Pseudobacter ginsenosidimutans: one gene and its partner. The main gene of each other region encodes a partner of the protein of the gene in region 2 in a complex. Links are inferred from orthologs where the notes say so. Each region holds a gene or a part of one and is shown on either strand. Other genes may lie near its edges. The genes, in order: secA and secY.

Region 1 (8,244 bases), 7.2 Mb from region 2 along the record:
CTGCAATACAAATCCATTCACGTTCGGATTCACGGGATTCCAGAAAGTGGTTTCATTGTTACGGCGGCTGAAGCGAAGGAATTGAATGCCCCAGTCCTGAATATTTTTACGGGCAAAACGGATAGCGAAAAAAGGGATCTTCATTTCCACTACCCAACGGTCTTTCTCAAAACTCACTTTACTATCCCAAACGGCATCCCAGGTGAGATCGCCATAAACGCCGTAACCGGTGCTGGCATTGGGAGAGACCCTTGCATCACTTTGAACATTGCGTGTGGTGACCTGGAACTGGAAAGCATTCTGCTGATCATTGTAGGTATCGAAGAATACAGAGAAATAATCTACGTCGGCAGTTTGTGCATTGTCGCGCGCCGTGAACTGGCGACGGACTGCTGCCGGATCGTCATAGAGGTAAGCACCTATATAGATGGCCGTATTGTCGTACAACACCCGCACTTCCGTTTTGGAACTGGCGGGCAGCCCGAATACGGGGCCATTGGTGATAAAGTCGGTGGAAACGGGAACCTGCGCCCATTCAGGCTCATCGAGGGTTCCGTCTATATGGATACCTGCTGTAGACTTGACTGCCTGAGCAATTTTCTTCTGCGCATGCAGTTGCATACCTATGCAGGAGATGATCAGTATTGCAGTTAGTTCACGTCGCATGTTGGCGTTTGGGGGTGCAAAGTTAGCCGATCGATCGGAAAAATCCGCGTAAATCCCCCAATTCATGAAACGTTTATTAACCAGCAGACATATCGTACTATTACGAGACGCCGGGTTACGGACTATAGCAGATTTTCTCTTCGTTGGTAACGGTGACCAGTAAGCTATCAAGACAAACGCGATCTAAAAACTGCTGCTGCCTAATTCATTTTCTTCTTCATGGTACTCACCTGCTCCTGCAGGGTATTCACCATACTGGCAAGCTGATTCACATCCCAACGCTGCTGCTGATTGGCTTTGCCCATGATATAAGCCGCCTTCCATAACTCGAGAACATCCTCGGAGTTGATGGTATATGGTTGGTAAGAAGCGTTATCACTGATCAGGGTGAGCTTGTTCTTTGTGCGATTGCTCTTCATCACCCTTTTATATACGATACCTTCATTGCGGGTGACCACAATATAAGTGTTGTTGTTGCGCAGGTCATCGATCTCATCTACCTTTTCACAAACGATCACGGAGCCACTGGCTGTGGGCGCCATTGAATCCCCGATGATCTCGAAGGCGCGGTAAGAACCGGGAGAAAGCATGGGAAGTGTAAAGGTATTCAGCTCATCGATAAATTCAGGGTCTGCATATCCTGCCAGGTAACCGGCTGCCGCTTTTACCGGAACGAACTGGATCTCTGCAGTACCTGCTGCCATTTTCTGTGCGCGGCGCTTACTGAGGTAATTGCCCTTGGTATCTCCCAGATCTTTGAGCAAAAGATCATCCAGGGTCAACTTGAAAATATCACCCACCAGTTCAAGCACTTCGATGCGGGGCTCTGCCCTCTCCTCTTCATACGCGCCCAGCAGGGATCTCTTGATTCCCAGCCTGGTGGCAAATTCCTCCTGGGTCCATCCCCGGAGCTTGCGGAGATACTTGAGATTCTTACCAGCTTGAGACATAGACTAATAAATTTAGCGCTAATATACTAACTTTTTTATCAATACGCCCAAAACTTTATTTTCTTACCTTTGGCATCCTGTCAAATTGGCTAGTTATCAAAGCCTAGCATCTTTTTTGACAACCATATCCGGATTTCACCGGCTCCTCTGCCTCCCTCTGCGCAATTGGAACCCGTGTGAGGTTAAGGTGATTTCATTTAAATTAAACAATTAGCTATAACATGTTAGGTTTTATTTCCAAGATCTTCGGAGGCAGTAAGTCGGAAAAAGATATCAAATCCTTCCTTCCTCTGGTAGAAAAGATCAATCAGCATTTTAGCTCTTACCAGTCACTTTCCAATGACCAGCTCAGGAACAAAACCCAGGAGTTCAAAACCCGCATCAGCGACCATCTTCGTTCCATCGACGATGAGATCACCAAACTGAATGCAGATGCAGAAGCGCTGCCCTTCAGCGATATCAACGGAAAAGAGGCCCTCTACCAGGAAGTGGACAAGCTCCGCAAAGACCGGAATAAAGCCATCGAGGAAGTACTGAAAGAGATCCTCCCCGAAGCTTTCGCCGTAGTGAAAGAAACTGCCCGCCGCTTCAAGGAGAATACCCAGATAGAATCTACCGCAACTCAACTGGACCGCGACCTCAGCGTGAAGAAAGATTATGTGCGCATCGAAGGGGATAAGTCCATTTTCAATAATTCCTGGACAGCCGGTGGCAACATCGTTACCTGGAACATGGTGCACTACGATGTACAGCTCATGGGTGGTATCGCACTGCACCAGGGCAAGATCGCAGAGATGGCTACCGGTGAAGGTAAAACGCTGGTGAGTACGCTTCCCGCCTACCTCAACGCACTCGCAGGAGCAGGCGTTCACATCGTAACCGTGAACGATTATCTCGCCAAACGTGACTCCGAGTGGAATGGCACCATCTTCGAATGGCTCGGTCTCACCGTGGATTGTATCGATAAACACCAGCCCAACAGCTCTGCACGCCGCAGCGCTTACCTGGCCGATCTTACCTACGGTACCAATAACGAATTCGGTTTCGATTACCTCCGCGATAACATGGTGCACACACCTGAAGAAATGGTGCAACGCAAACACCATTACGCCATGGTGGATGAGGTTGACTCCGTATTGATCGATGATGCGCGTACACCATTGATCATTTCAGGTCCGGTTCCCAAAGGAGATGATCAGCAATACCATATTCTCAAAAGCCGCGTTCAGCAACTGGTGGAAGCTCAGAAACAGGTGACCAACAAATACCTGAACGAAGCCAAGAAGTTATTTGCCGATGGAGATGATGATCCAAAGAGCGGAGGTCTGGCGCTGATGCGCGCTTACCGCGGTCTGCCCAAGGCCAGCGCCCTCATCAAATTCCTTAGCGAGCCCGGTGTGAGAGTGAAACTTCAGAAATCAGAGAATTACTATCTCGCCGACCAGCAGAAACAAATGCCTACTGTTGACCAGGAACTGTACTTCCATATTGATGAGAAGAACAACCAGGTAGACCTTACAGATAAAGGTATCCAGGCCATCACAAGAGCAGGTGAAGATCCTGAATTCTTCGTACTGCCGGATATCAGCGTGAACCTGGCAGAGATCGACAGAAGCGAGGACTCTGCCGAAGAGAAACTCGCACAGAAAGAAGCTATCCTCAACGAATACACTGTAAAAGCGGATCGTATCCACACCGTTCAGCAATTACTGAAAGCCTATACCCTCTTCGATAAAGACATCGAATACGTGGTAATGGATGGTCAGGTGAAGATCGTTGACGAACAAACAGGCCGTATCCTGGATGGCCGCCGTTATTCCGACGGTTTGCACCAGGCGATCGAGGCAAAGGAAAATGTGAAGATCGAAGCGGCTACCCAAACTTACGCCACCATCACCCTGCAGAACTATTTCAGGATGTACCACAAACTTGCCGGTATGACCGGTACTGCGGTTACTGAAGCAGGTGAGTTCTGGGATATTTATAAACTGGATGTAGTAACCGTTCCCACCAATGTGAAAGCGGTCCGCAAAGACCAGGAAGACCTCGTATACAAAACGAAACGCGAGAAATATAAAGCGGTGATCGATGAGATCGAAAGACTGCGCGCTGAAGGCCGTCCCGTACTGGTAGGTACTACCAACGTGGAAGTGAGTGAGCTGCTGGGCAAGATGCTGCAGGTGAAAAAGATCCCGCACAATGTATTGAACGCAAAACAACACGCCCGTGAAGCGCAGGTGGTGGCTGAAGCCGGTTTGGCCGGAGCTGTAACCATCGCTACCAATATGGCGGGTCGTGGTACGGATATCAAGCTCGGACCTGGTGTGAAAGAAGCAGGCGGTCTGGCCATCATCGGTACAGAGCGTCACGAGAGCCGTCGTGTAGACCGCCAGCTGCGTGGCCGTTCAGGCCGTCAGGGCGATCCCGGCACCACACAGTTCTATGTATCACTCGAAGATGAGCTGATGCGTCTCTTCGGAAGCGAGCGTATCGCCAAGATCATGGACCGCTTCGGATACAAAGAAGGTGAAGTGATCCAGCACAGCATGGTAACACGCAGCATCGAGCGCGCACAAAGGAAAGTGGAAGAGAACAACTTCGGCATCCGTAAACGCCTGCTCGAATATGATGACGTGATGAACAAACAACGTAACGTGATCTACGAAAAACGTAACCACGCGCTGTTTGGAGACCGTCTCGCAGTTGACCTCGATGAAGCATTCTACGGCGTTTCACAAAGCATCGTGGGCGGCTTCAAGGAGCAGAACGACTATGAAGGATTCCGCATGTCGGCCATCATGGGCTTCGGTATCGACAGCACCATCACCTCCGAAGAATTTGAAAAAGGAAACGATCAGCAACTGTCTGATAAATTATACAATGAAGCTACCGCGCGCTACCAGCGCAAGATCACAGACCTGCAAACCCAGGCTGTGCCCGTGTTCCGCAATATCCGCCAAACGCAGGGAAGCCATATCGAGAACGTGGTAGTGCCTTTCACAGATGGTAAAAAAGGAATGCAGGTACTCGCCAATCTCGACAAGACCATCCAAACGGAAGGCCGCGAGCTCACCGGCGCACTCGAGCGCCAGATCACCCTGGCCGTGATCGATGATGCCTGGAAAGAGCATCTCCGCGCCATGGATGATCTCAAACAAAGTGTACAGACCGCTTACCTGGAACAGAAAGATCCGCTGGTGATCTACAAACTCACCGCCTTCGACCTGTTCAAACAAATGGGTAGCGAACTGAATAAAGACATCGTTGGATTCCTCGCTCACGCTACAATTCCTATCGAGCAGGACAATCCGCAGCAACAACAGGCGCAGATCCGCGAAGGTCGCGAGCAGAAGACAGACATGAGCCGAATGAAAGCCAACAAGGAAGAGATCGACGCCAGGGGCGATGATTATGCAGCGAATGAGAACGATTATTTCGATCCCTCCGGAGCAGATCCAAAACAGGAGCCTGTGAAAGTTGGACCGAAGATCGGAAGGAACGATCCATGTCCCTGCGGAAGCGGTAAGAAGTTCAAGAACTGTCATGGTAAGGATGCATAAGCAGACTTACTGTATCAAATAAAAAAACGGATGCACTTTACCAGTGCATCCGTTTTTTTATTTTGCACACTCTATGTTTATTCCATCATTTCAAGAATCCCTTCATTCTCTATGATCATCAAGGAAGGGCGACAACCGCTTCTGCTACATTACGCTTCAGCTCATTATAGGCAATATCATCTGTATTTGATAATTCGTCCGAGGGGCCAATTACCTGCAATACTTTCTGCTCAATCCCTTTTCTTTTCAGGAAATTGAATGCTTCATTGCTGGCCACCCGGTAGATCCAGGCGGAAGGATTTTGAATTTCTGTCAACTGGAAACGATGCAGCCAAACGGATGAATGTGTTCTGCACCAGTTCTTCCTCCGCTGTTTCAGATTTGGTGATCCCCGTAAGATAGGAATGTAAGCGGGGGCCAAACTGGTAGAATAAGGAAGCGAAAGCGGATTCGTCGCCCGAAGCGATGCGCTGAACCTGGGTAAGCAGATCGTATGTTTGGTTGGTTTGCAAATACAGTTGTTAGCAGAACTGCAAACTACAATAAAAAAATAATAAAAAAAGATGCACAACAAGGTGCATCCTTTCCATTAAGCCTCAACCATAAAAAAGGTATCAACTAGTTCTTATATATTTCAATAGCTATCTTTCCTTCAGCTGTTACCGTTCCCCTGTACATACCTTCCGTATTGAAAGGCATTGCCACATTGCCATTCACATCCAGTGCAATCAATCCGCCATCTCCGCCGAGCTTGCCCACTTTTGCAATTACAGATTTTCCGGCATCCTGCACAGTAAAGCCTTTGTACTCCATCTGTGCGGCCAGGTCATAAGCCACTACAGAACGGATGTAGAATTCACCCCAACCGGTGCAGGATATTCCCACTGTTCCATTGGCGTAAGTTCCGGCGCCGATGATCGGCGAATCGCCCACACGACCATATTTTTTATTCGTCATACCACCAGTACTGGTGCCTGCCGCAATGAAGCCACTCTTATCCAGCACCACACAACCCACTGTTCCAAATTTGTTATCTACATTGATGGTCCCGGCTTTATGATAGCTATGATCCAGCTTTGCTTTCTGTTCATCTTCTTTGATCGCTTGCTGCAATTGTTTCCAACGCTCTTCTGTACGGAAGTACTCAGGTTTCACGATCTCCATACCTGCTTCTTTGGCAAACTGCTCTGCACCGGCTCCTACCATCATTACATGTTCTGATTTCTCCATCACTGCGCGCGCCGCAGAGATTGGATGGCGCAATGTTTTCACACCGGCAACGGCCCCTGCCTGTAATGTTTTCCCATTCATTATCGAGGCATCCAACTCATTCTTTCCATCATGCGTGAATACCGCGCCTTTACCTGCATTGAACAAGGGATTATCTTCCAGCACACGAACGGCTGCTTCCACTGCATCCAGTGCCGGCGCTCCTGTTTTCCATTTTGCATAGCCCGCTTCGAGTGCCTGTTGTAATCCTTTTTTATAGGCCGCTTCTTTTTCAGGAGTCATTTTACTTTTGAGGATGGTGCCGGCGCCGCCATGCACAACAATTACAAATTTATCTGCGGGGCTTTGCTGCCATACACCTTTATCTACCCACCACCAGTACCAGGTACCGCCTTTTGCTTTGGCTGCATCAAAGTCTGCAACAGAGAATGATCCGGCTCCTGTTGCGCTGCCCTGGATCTCATACACGCGGATCGCTTTTTGATTGGCCTTCCATTGTAGTGATTCGCCGGCTTTCACCTGTTCAGGCGCAGTGGCAGCATCAGTGATGAGGAAATAGGCTTTGCCTTCTCCTATCACTTGCGCTTTACCGTTATCATCGATGCAAACAGCCGTTCTTTCATCAGGCGCGATGCCTTTTGGAAATACTTTCCAGTCGTTGATGATCCGGCTGAGAAATGTTACATGCCTGCCCTGGCGTCTGCGTTGCGTATAGTGTTGATCCGTGAGAACATTCTTCAGGTAAGGAGGCTGCAGGAAATCGTTATTGTAAAGTGTTACATTTTTATCGAAAGGATCATTCAGTATGTCGGCAGTAGCGCTGCCGGTCTCACCGCTGTAATAGAATCCACTGAGTACGGCACAACCTGCGCTGGTGCCACCTACAGGCACTTTCTTTTGGTTGAGCAGGTAGTTGATGGCTTCGGATGTTTTTGTATTTCTCCAGAAGTTCATGTAATTGCTCTGATCACCGCCGGTAATGAATAACATCTCTGCATTACGGATAGTGTTGGCTACTTTATCATCATTGGCAACATCGCGGGAATTGATCAGTAAAGTTTCCACGGAGTTCACTTTTCCCAGTTTGGCGATATCATCGTTATACAGATAATCACCTGAAGCTCTGATCACCACTACATCTCCTCCACCGCTTCTGTCGATCATCCATTTGAAAGCACCATCCACATTGCCACCTCCGCCGATCAGTACCACACCGCCTCTGGTGGGAGTGGTAATATCTGCGGGATCGCCAGTGATTTTCAGAGAAGGATTCGATTGTGCATAAACGTTACAGGCTGCCAGCAAACCTGCTGCAGCCTGTAAAACGTATTTATTCCATTTGGTACGTATCATGATCAATAAAAAGGATTTTGTTTCAGATTTGGGTTTACCCGGAGCTCGGAGTTGGGGATCGGCCACCTGTACTGTGCTTTGGAGGGAGGCAGGTTCACTGCGCCCAATGCATTCACTGCATCCTGCGGCAGCCTTGTGATAGGCAGGTTCCATCTTCTCAGATCGTGGTGACGATGGCCCTCAAATGCCAGTTCCTTGAATCTTTCCTTTTCGATGGCATCCAGGAGAGCTTCTTTGTTAGCAAAGGTCTGATCAACATAACCACTGATCCTGGCGGCACGCAGATCATTGAGATCATCAACGCCAAGGCCCCACTGACCGTCGCCCGCATAGGCTTCGGAACGGATCAGGTACATTTCTCCGGTGCGGAATAATTTAATATCTACCAGGTTACGGTTGGTGGTTCCGTTGTTGGTGTATTTGATCACAGCATTGGGCATTTTTCCATCAGCCAGTCTTTGCGGATCGATCACGATATAGGAAGA
Region 2 (7,221 bases):
TAAAGCGAGGGGAGATTCCCCGTTGAGTTAAAATCAATTACAATGAAATTACATGAAATCAGGCCCGCAAAAGGGGCTACGCATAGAGAAAAAAGATTAGGTCGTGGTGAAGCTTCCGGTAAAGGTGGTACTTCTACCAAAGGTAACAAGGGTGGTCAGAGCCGCGCAGGTTACCAACGTAAAAATGCCCACGAAGGTGGCCAGATGCCGATCCAGCGCCGTATCCCCAAACGCGGATTCAACAATATCAACCGTGTTGAATACAAAGTGTTTAACCTCGGTCAGGTTGAAACCCTGGTTGAGAAATATGAACTGCAAGAGTTCTCTATGGAGAACCTGTACATAAATGGTCTCGTTAGCCGTACCGATCTCGTTAAGATCCTCGGTAATGGTGAAATCAAGACCAAAGTGCATTTCAAGGTGAATGCCGTAAGCGAAAAAGCCAAAGCTGCCATCGAAGCTGCAGGCGGAACCGTGGAAGTTTTAAAGTAATTCGTAAATTGCAAGACGCATTTATCATGCGTCTTTTTTGTGGATCGATTTTATTCACTTAAATTGATCGCTCAAAAAAGAGACAGGTTTGCAACTAAAGATCTTTTTGGCAAACCTGTTTCTGGTTTTCAACAAAAGGCATCATCTTAAACATCTGCGTTTCGTGAAAAAGTTCATACAAACCCTTAAGAATATCTGGAGTATTGAGGAACTGAGGAGTAAAATTCTGGTGACTCTTACCCTGGTTGCCGTTTATCGCCTGGGTACGCATATCGTATTGCCGGGTATGAACCCTACTCTGATCAATACTGCAGGTAGCGGAACTGGCATCATCGGTCTGATCGATGCATTTGCCGGTGGCGCCTTCTCTCAAGCTTCTATCCTTGCACTGGGTATCATGCCCTATATCTCTGCATCTATCTTCATGCAGCTGATGACCATTCTCTATCCGCCTTTCCAGAAATTACAGAAAGAAGGAGAAAGCGGAAGAAAGAAGATCAACCAATACACTCGTTACCTCGCCGTATTTGTGACCATCCTGCAGGCAAACGCATACGTGTCTTACCTGTATCAAACAAACGGTCCGGCTATGATCCCCGCATTCAGGGATCTGTTCCGCATATCCACTACCGTTATCCTTACCGGTGGCACATTGTTCGTAATGTGGCTGTCTGAAAGGATCACTGATAAAGGACTTGGAAACGGTTCTTCTGTTGTGATCATGGTTGGTATCCTCGCCCGTCTGCCACAATCCATCTGGCAGGAGTGGGGAGCACAATCAGCCAAAGGCGGCGCCGGTCTGCTGTATTTTGTGATCATGCTCGCTGTGCTCGTTGCTATCATCATGGGGCTGATCGTCCTTATCCAGGGCGTTCGCAAGATCCCTGTTCAATATGCAAAACAGATTGTTGGTAACCGTCAGTTCGGTGGCGCCCGCCAGTTCCTTCCCATGAAGGTGAACAGCGCCGGTGTAATGCCCATCATCTTTGCCCAGGCGATCATGTTCCTTCCCACACTTCTCAGTGGCTTCGAAACCACCAAGGGCGTGGCCAAGGTATTCAGCGATCACAGCAACTACTGGTACATGCTGGTATACGCTGTAATGGTGATTGGTTTTACCTTCCTGTACACAGCACTTATCTTCAACCCGAAACAAATTGCTGATGACCTCAAGCGTAACAACGGTTTCATCCCCGGTGTTAAACCTGGTCAGCCTACAGCCGATTATATCGGTGCCGTAATGGATAAGATCACCCTCCCTGGCGCAGTTCTGCTGGCCGTGGTAGGTATCCTCCCCGGTTTCGCGCAACGCCTCGGTATTCAGCCAGGATTCTCTACCTTCTTCGGTGGAACATCTCTGCTGATCATGGTAGGCGTTATCCTCGATACCCTCCAGCAAATCGAGACCCAGCTGCTGATGCGTCAGTATGATGGTCTGATGAAAAGTGGCCGTATCCAGGGACGTCAAACCGTTTCTCCGGCATCATCTATGTAAAATATTCTATTTTCGCATAGCAAACCTGACAACTGAACCATCAGTTGTCAGGTTTTGTTTTAAAAGAATAATATCAAAAAGAAGTTCAATAATATGGTCCATATCAAGTCACGGGAAGAAATTGAGCTGATGCGCATCAGCGCCCGCCTGGTAAGTCAAACCCTTACGGAAGTGGCTTCCATGCTCAGACCCGGCATTACCACCCTGCAGATCGATCAGAAAGTAGGAGAGATCATTCGCAGTTTCGATGCAGTTCCCTCATTCCTCGGATTTCATGGCTACCCTTTCAATAGCTGTACTTCGGTGAATGATGTGGTGGTACACGGCTTCCCCAATAAAACAGAACTGAGAGACGGCGATATCATTTCCGTGGATGTTGGCGTATACAAGAATGGATTTCACGGAGATCACGCATATACCTTCGCTATCGGCGACGTTCGTGAAGAACTGATGCAACTCATCCGTGTAACCAAGGAGTCGCTCTACAAAGGGATCGAGAAAGCAATTGCAGGAAATCGTGTGGGTGATATCGGCAATGCAATCCAGGAACATACCGAAAAACAATACGGATACGGCGTAGTGCGCGAACTCGTGGGGCATGGTCTCGGCAGAAAAATGCACGAAGATCCGCAAGTGCCCAACTACGGTAAACGCGGAACCGGATCCAAACTCAAGGAAGGAACTGTGATCGCTATCGAGCCCATGATCAATCTCGGTGTGAAAGAAGTTTATACCGAAGATGATGGATGGACTATTCGCACGCAGGATAAGAAATGCTCTGTGCATTTTGAGCACGATGTAGCCGTAATGAAAGGAAAGGCGGATATATTGTCTGATTACAGCATCATTGAAGCAGCGGAGAATGCGAATGCGGAGTTGAAGAAAGATAGAGTAGTGGTTTCTTAAGATATTGGAAGGCGCTGGTTTCGGCGCCTTTTGTATTTCTTGTTGCGGGGCCGGGGCGAAGCGGAATATGAAAGGTGGGCTGTGAAATGCACCGGCGCTACCGTTTTGTTTAATGAGCTGTTGGTTGGTGGGATGGGGCTGTGGAGCAGGGTTGGACTTTTTCGCTTGCGTTTGCAAGGCCCTTCTTTCATATTCCGCTTCGCCCCGGGCACCCTGAGATGATGCTTCACCAGACTGGGGGAAGGAGAGGGGAACGGGTGCGTCAGCGCGATGAATGGGTACTGCGGTGCTTGTGGATTTGTACCTCTGATAAATTTTTGAATTCTCTTTTTTTGATTTTTCTGAATTCTATTTTTTCTGTTTGTAAATACTGAGAAGAATTGAGCGCTAAACAACTGATCGTAATTGGAGGAGGTGCTGCAGGTTTTTTCTGCGCAGTGAATGCTGCGAGATTGAATCCGGGATGGAAGGTGATACTGATGGAGAAAAGTTCCAAAGTTTTATCGAAAGTGAAAGTGTCTGGTGGTGGAAGATGTAATGTTACACACCAATGTGATTCTATCAGCGAGATGGTGAAGAAGTATCCGCGCGGAGGCAATTTTGTGAAGAAGGCTTTTCATCATTTTTTTACCATGGATACTATTGCATGGTTTAAGGAGAGAGGCGTGGAACTCAAGGCTGAAGCAGATAACAGGATGTTTCCCGTTACTGACTCTTCGCAGACGATCATCGACTGCCTGATTGCGGAGCTCAATCGCTATGAAGTGGAGCTGTGGATGAATACTGATGTGAAAGAGATAGAAGTGAATAAAGATACTGATGAGAGAAAAAGCAACAGGTTCCGGTTGAGATCCGCCGATGGAAAGATCTTTGAGGCCGATGCTGTATGCATTGCCTGTGGCGGCTTTCCAAAGATCAGCATGTTTGCCTGGTTGCAGCAGCTTGGTCATACTATCGAGGAACCCGTGCCTTCTTTATTTACTTTCAACATGCCGGGAAATCCGATCGTGGAACTGATGGGCGTATCTGTTCCCGATGCGCAACTAAGGATCACCGGTAGTAAGCTGAGCTCATCAGGTCCCCTGCTGATCACGCACTGGGGAATGAGTGGTCCGGCCGTACTGAAACTTTCCGCCTGGGGTGCCAGAGAACTGGCTGAAAAAGATTACAAATTCACGGTGATGTTGAACTGGTTACCACAGTTCAATGAGAACAGCTTCCGAGAAGAATTGCAATACCACCGTTTTGAACTGGCTGCACAGAAAATCGGTCAGAAGAATCCCTTCCAGTTGCCGCAAAGATTATGGGAATATCTTCTTCAACAATCTGACATAAAACCTGACCTGCGATGGGCAGACCTTCCTGCAAAAGAGCAGAACAAACTGATCAAAAACTGTTGTGCGCAGGAACATGCTGTAAGTGGCAAAACCACCTTCAAAGAAGAGTTCGTAACGGCGGGGGTATACGCTTATCCGAAATAGATGCCAGCACCATGCAAAGCAAACTGGTGCCGGGACTGTATTTCGCAGGTGAGATCCTTGACGTAGACGGCATTACCGGCGGCTTCAATTTCCAACATGCCTGGACCAGCGGATTTATCGCTGCTCAATTGAAATGAATACAATCCAGATTCACGCTTGCAATTGATAAAACAAAACTACAAAACGCAGGAAGGCAGGGGAAAGCAAGCTGAGATGAGAAAAGAAAAGATGAGATGAGACAGGAAGAGAAGAAAAGTGAAGAAGTTCGGAATTCCAGTGAGTCAACTAAGGTGTATACAGTACCAAAAAAATGAAACAATGCTGATACCTGAATCGATTATAACCTGTCCACATTGCGGCCATCAAAAAGCAGAACAGATGCCAACAGATGCCTGCCAGTATTTTTACTCCTGCACCAACTGTGAAGCTCATCTGAAACCCAAACATGGCGACTGCTGTGTGTTTTGCAGTTATGGAACAGTCAAGTGCCCTCCAATACAAATGAGTAAATCCTGTTGCAATTAAGTTTCATCAAATAATCAAAATCGGAACTGTGCGATCCTTCTGAATTGATTTGAAAAGGAGCAACCATTCTTCTCCGCAACGGCTGTTGTTAAGTTGTTGCACCTTCAACCAGGAGGCGATGCGCGATATAAAAGCCGGGCTTCCGCGGCGGTACATTTCACAGCCCGTCTTTTATATCCCCTTCGCCGTTACAGCCCAATCAGCCAAATCTGCCGAACAGCCAAAGAGACAAAGAGCCGAAAAGCATCAACCGCAAAACAGCAATAAAAAAAGTGAACGAAGCCTTAGCCCCGTTCACCTTCCCGGCATGATCTTATGCCTGCGGAGCTGCTACTTTTGTTGTTGCCAGTCTCCTGTGGTAATTGATCTGTCCGATATGATAGTTCAGATGCGCCAGCAGGTATACCAGGAAATGTTCGGTTGACCTGGGTTCACCCAATACCTGGATCGGATAATCTTTTTCGAGTGTTTTCTTGCTCAGTTGTTCCAGCGTGTCACGAACATTCATTTTAGTTGCTTCCACTTCATCGAGTAATTTCTTTTTGGAGATATTCTTCAATGAAAATTCTGCGTCGCGGTTCCTCACATAACCGGAATCATTCAGCACAGCGCCCAGAAAATGCTGCAGGTTGCCATTCAGGTGTAAGCAAAGATTTCCACCGGGATTGCTGATTCCTTCCAACGGGATCCATAGGCTGGCATCATCGGGATACTGATTGATTTCATCTGCGAGTTTCGTAAGTCCTTCTTCAAAGAGTTGAATCAAGATCGGTGTGATCATAACAATTGTTGATTAGAAAATTCGCCTAAAAGTAGTGAGAAAAGACTTTTACGTGGTAGTATTTTTGTAAAAATAATACTGCATATTTTTCAACATCGCTAAAAAAAAATCCTGTCGGGCACTTGAAAATCAACCTTTTGCAGGGGTAAAAAACGGCCTGAAATCCTGTATTTTCCCATATTTTGGCGTATCTTTGCTCCCCCGAAATCAAAATCCTTCGGGTATTTATCATGTTTCAGAATTTCATTGTTAAACAACTTAACGCTGATGCACAGGAGTCTTCTGCTTCCGCAGAAGCTGCAGCGACAACAACTGTACCTGCGCAAACGCAGCCTGTATTGGAAGATGCAGGTGCGCATGATGATTTTGACTGGAGTATCGACAAACGCAATGTTGCTACTTACAGCAAAGAAGAAAAAGAGAAGTACGACACTGTTTACGAAGGAACTTTCAAAGCCGTTTCCGATGGTGAACTGGTGAAAGGTCTCGTAGTGGCGCTGACCAAAACAGATGTTGTGATCAACATCGGTTTCAAATCCGATGGTCTGGTTTCTTTCAACGAATTCCGCGATCTGCCTAACCTGAAAACAGGTGATGAAGTAGAAGTGATGGTTGTAGAGAAAGAAGACAGGGAAGGTCACCTCAACCTCAGCCGCAAACAAGCCCGTATCACACGTGCATGGGAGCGCATCGTGGAAGTACACAAAACTGGCGAAGTTATCACCGGTACTGTTACTTCTAAAACCAAAGGCGGTCTTATCGTTGACGTATTCGGAATGGAAACCTTCCTGCCCGGATCTCAGATCGACGTTAAGCCTGTTACTGATTACGATCAGTTCGTGGGTAAAACTATGGAGTTCAAAGTGGTTAAGATCAACGAGGCTATCAAGAACGCTGTAGTATCTCACAAAGCCCTCATCGAAAGCGATATCGAAGCACAACGTGCAGAGATCATGAGCAAACTCGAAAGAGGTCAGGTTCTGGAAGGAACTATCAAGAATATTACCGACTTCGGTGCATTCATGGACCTCGGTGGTCTGGACGGTCTGCTGTATATCACAGATATCAGCTGGGGACGTATCAGCCATCCGAGCGAGGTGCTGAAGCTGGATCAGAAACTGAAGGTGGTGGTTCTCGACTTCGACGATGAGAAGAAACGTATCAGCCTCGGTCTGAAACAACTGACTCCTCACCCATGGGATATCCTGCCAGAATCTGTGCATGAAGGTGCAGTAGTGAAAGGCAAAGTGGTGAACATCGAAGATTACGGTGCATTCCTCGAAATCATGCCTGGCGTTGAAGGCCTCGTTCACGTAAGTGAGATCACATGGGCTAACACACCAATCAACGCCAAAGAGTTCTTCAAACTGGGCGATGAGTATGAAGCGAAAGTGGTTACCCTGGACAAGGACAATCGCAAAATGAGCCTGTCTATCAAGCAAATGAGCGAAGATCCCTGGACTACCATCGAAACCAAATTCCCTGAAGGAAGCCGTCACAACGGTCTCGTTAAGAACATCACTCCTTACGGTGTGTTTGTT

Evidence for each region.
Region 1: the proteins of secY (region 2) and secA are in contact, whole or in part, in a crystal structure (PDB 3DIN), measured with the Thermotoga maritima proteins. The link is inferred for Pseudobacter ginsenosidimutans from one-to-one orthologs. Residues at the interface, in WP_004081795.1 of Thermotoga maritima: Glu108, Gly109, Glu110, Glu111, Ala236, Glu237, Arg238, Arg239, Ile240, Thr241, Ile242, Gln243, Tyr244, Ala245, Arg246, Arg247, Val248, Thr249, Gly250, Arg251, Arg252, Val253, Tyr254, Gly256, Ala257, Ser258, Thr259, Tyr260, Leu261, Pro262; in WP_004082002.1 of Thermotoga maritima: Glu261, Ala262, Arg263, Lys300, Ala301, Arg302, Thr303, Ile304, Ile305, Leu323, Tyr324, Asp325, Pro326, Val329, Ser330, Tyr333, Ile336, Lys340, Phe345, Val349, Glu363, Phe364, Tyr374, Ser375, Gly376, Gly377, Glu393, Ile395, Thr482, Ser483.

What each region holds. Positions count from the first base shown.
Region 1 is NZ_CP042431.1:296,289-304,532, forward strand. Bases 1,533-5,376 are described here. They hold secA (preprotein translocase subunit SecA), read left to right. Parts: upstream 1,533-1,837; coding sequence 1,838-5,176; downstream 5,177-5,376. Other genes in these bases: FSB84_RS01205 (LexA family transcriptional regulator), read right to left, coding at 1,533-1,616. In the rest of the region: FSB84_RS01200 (DUF5916 domain-containing protein), read right to left, coding at 1-666; more of FSB84_RS01205, read right to left, coding at 867-1,532; FSB84_RS01220 (RNA polymerase sigma factor), read right to left, coding at 5,440-5,688; FSB84_RS01225 (isoaspartyl peptidase/L-asparaginase), read right to left, coding at 5,795-7,759; FSB84_RS01230 (RagB/SusD family nutrient uptake outer membrane protein), read right to left, coding at 7,762-8,244. UniProt on the Escherichia coli protein: Required for protein export, interacts with the SecYEG preprotein conducting channel.
Region 2 is NZ_CP042431.1:7,512,676-7,519,896, reverse strand. Bases 1-2,821 are described here. They hold secY (preprotein translocase subunit SecY), read left to right. Parts: upstream 1-655; coding sequence 656-1,987; downstream 1,988-2,821. Other genes in these bases: map (type I methionyl aminopeptidase), read left to right, coding at 2,081-2,821; rplO (50S ribosomal protein L15), read left to right, coding at 43-492. Also shown: more of map, read left to right, coding at 2,822-2,893; FSB84_RS29470 (aminoacetone oxidase family FAD-binding enzyme), read left to right, coding at 3,274-4,374; FSB84_RS31780 (NAD(P)/FAD-dependent oxidoreductase), read left to right, coding at 4,290-4,511; FSB84_RS31590 (GDCCVxC domain-containing (seleno)protein), read left to right, coding at 4,693-4,899; FSB84_RS29460 (DUF1572 family protein), read right to left, coding at 5,213-5,680; rpsA (30S ribosomal protein S1), read left to right, coding at 5,911-7,221. UniProt on the Escherichia coli protein: The central subunit of the protein translocation channel SecYEG. Consists of two halves formed by TMs 1-5 and 6-10.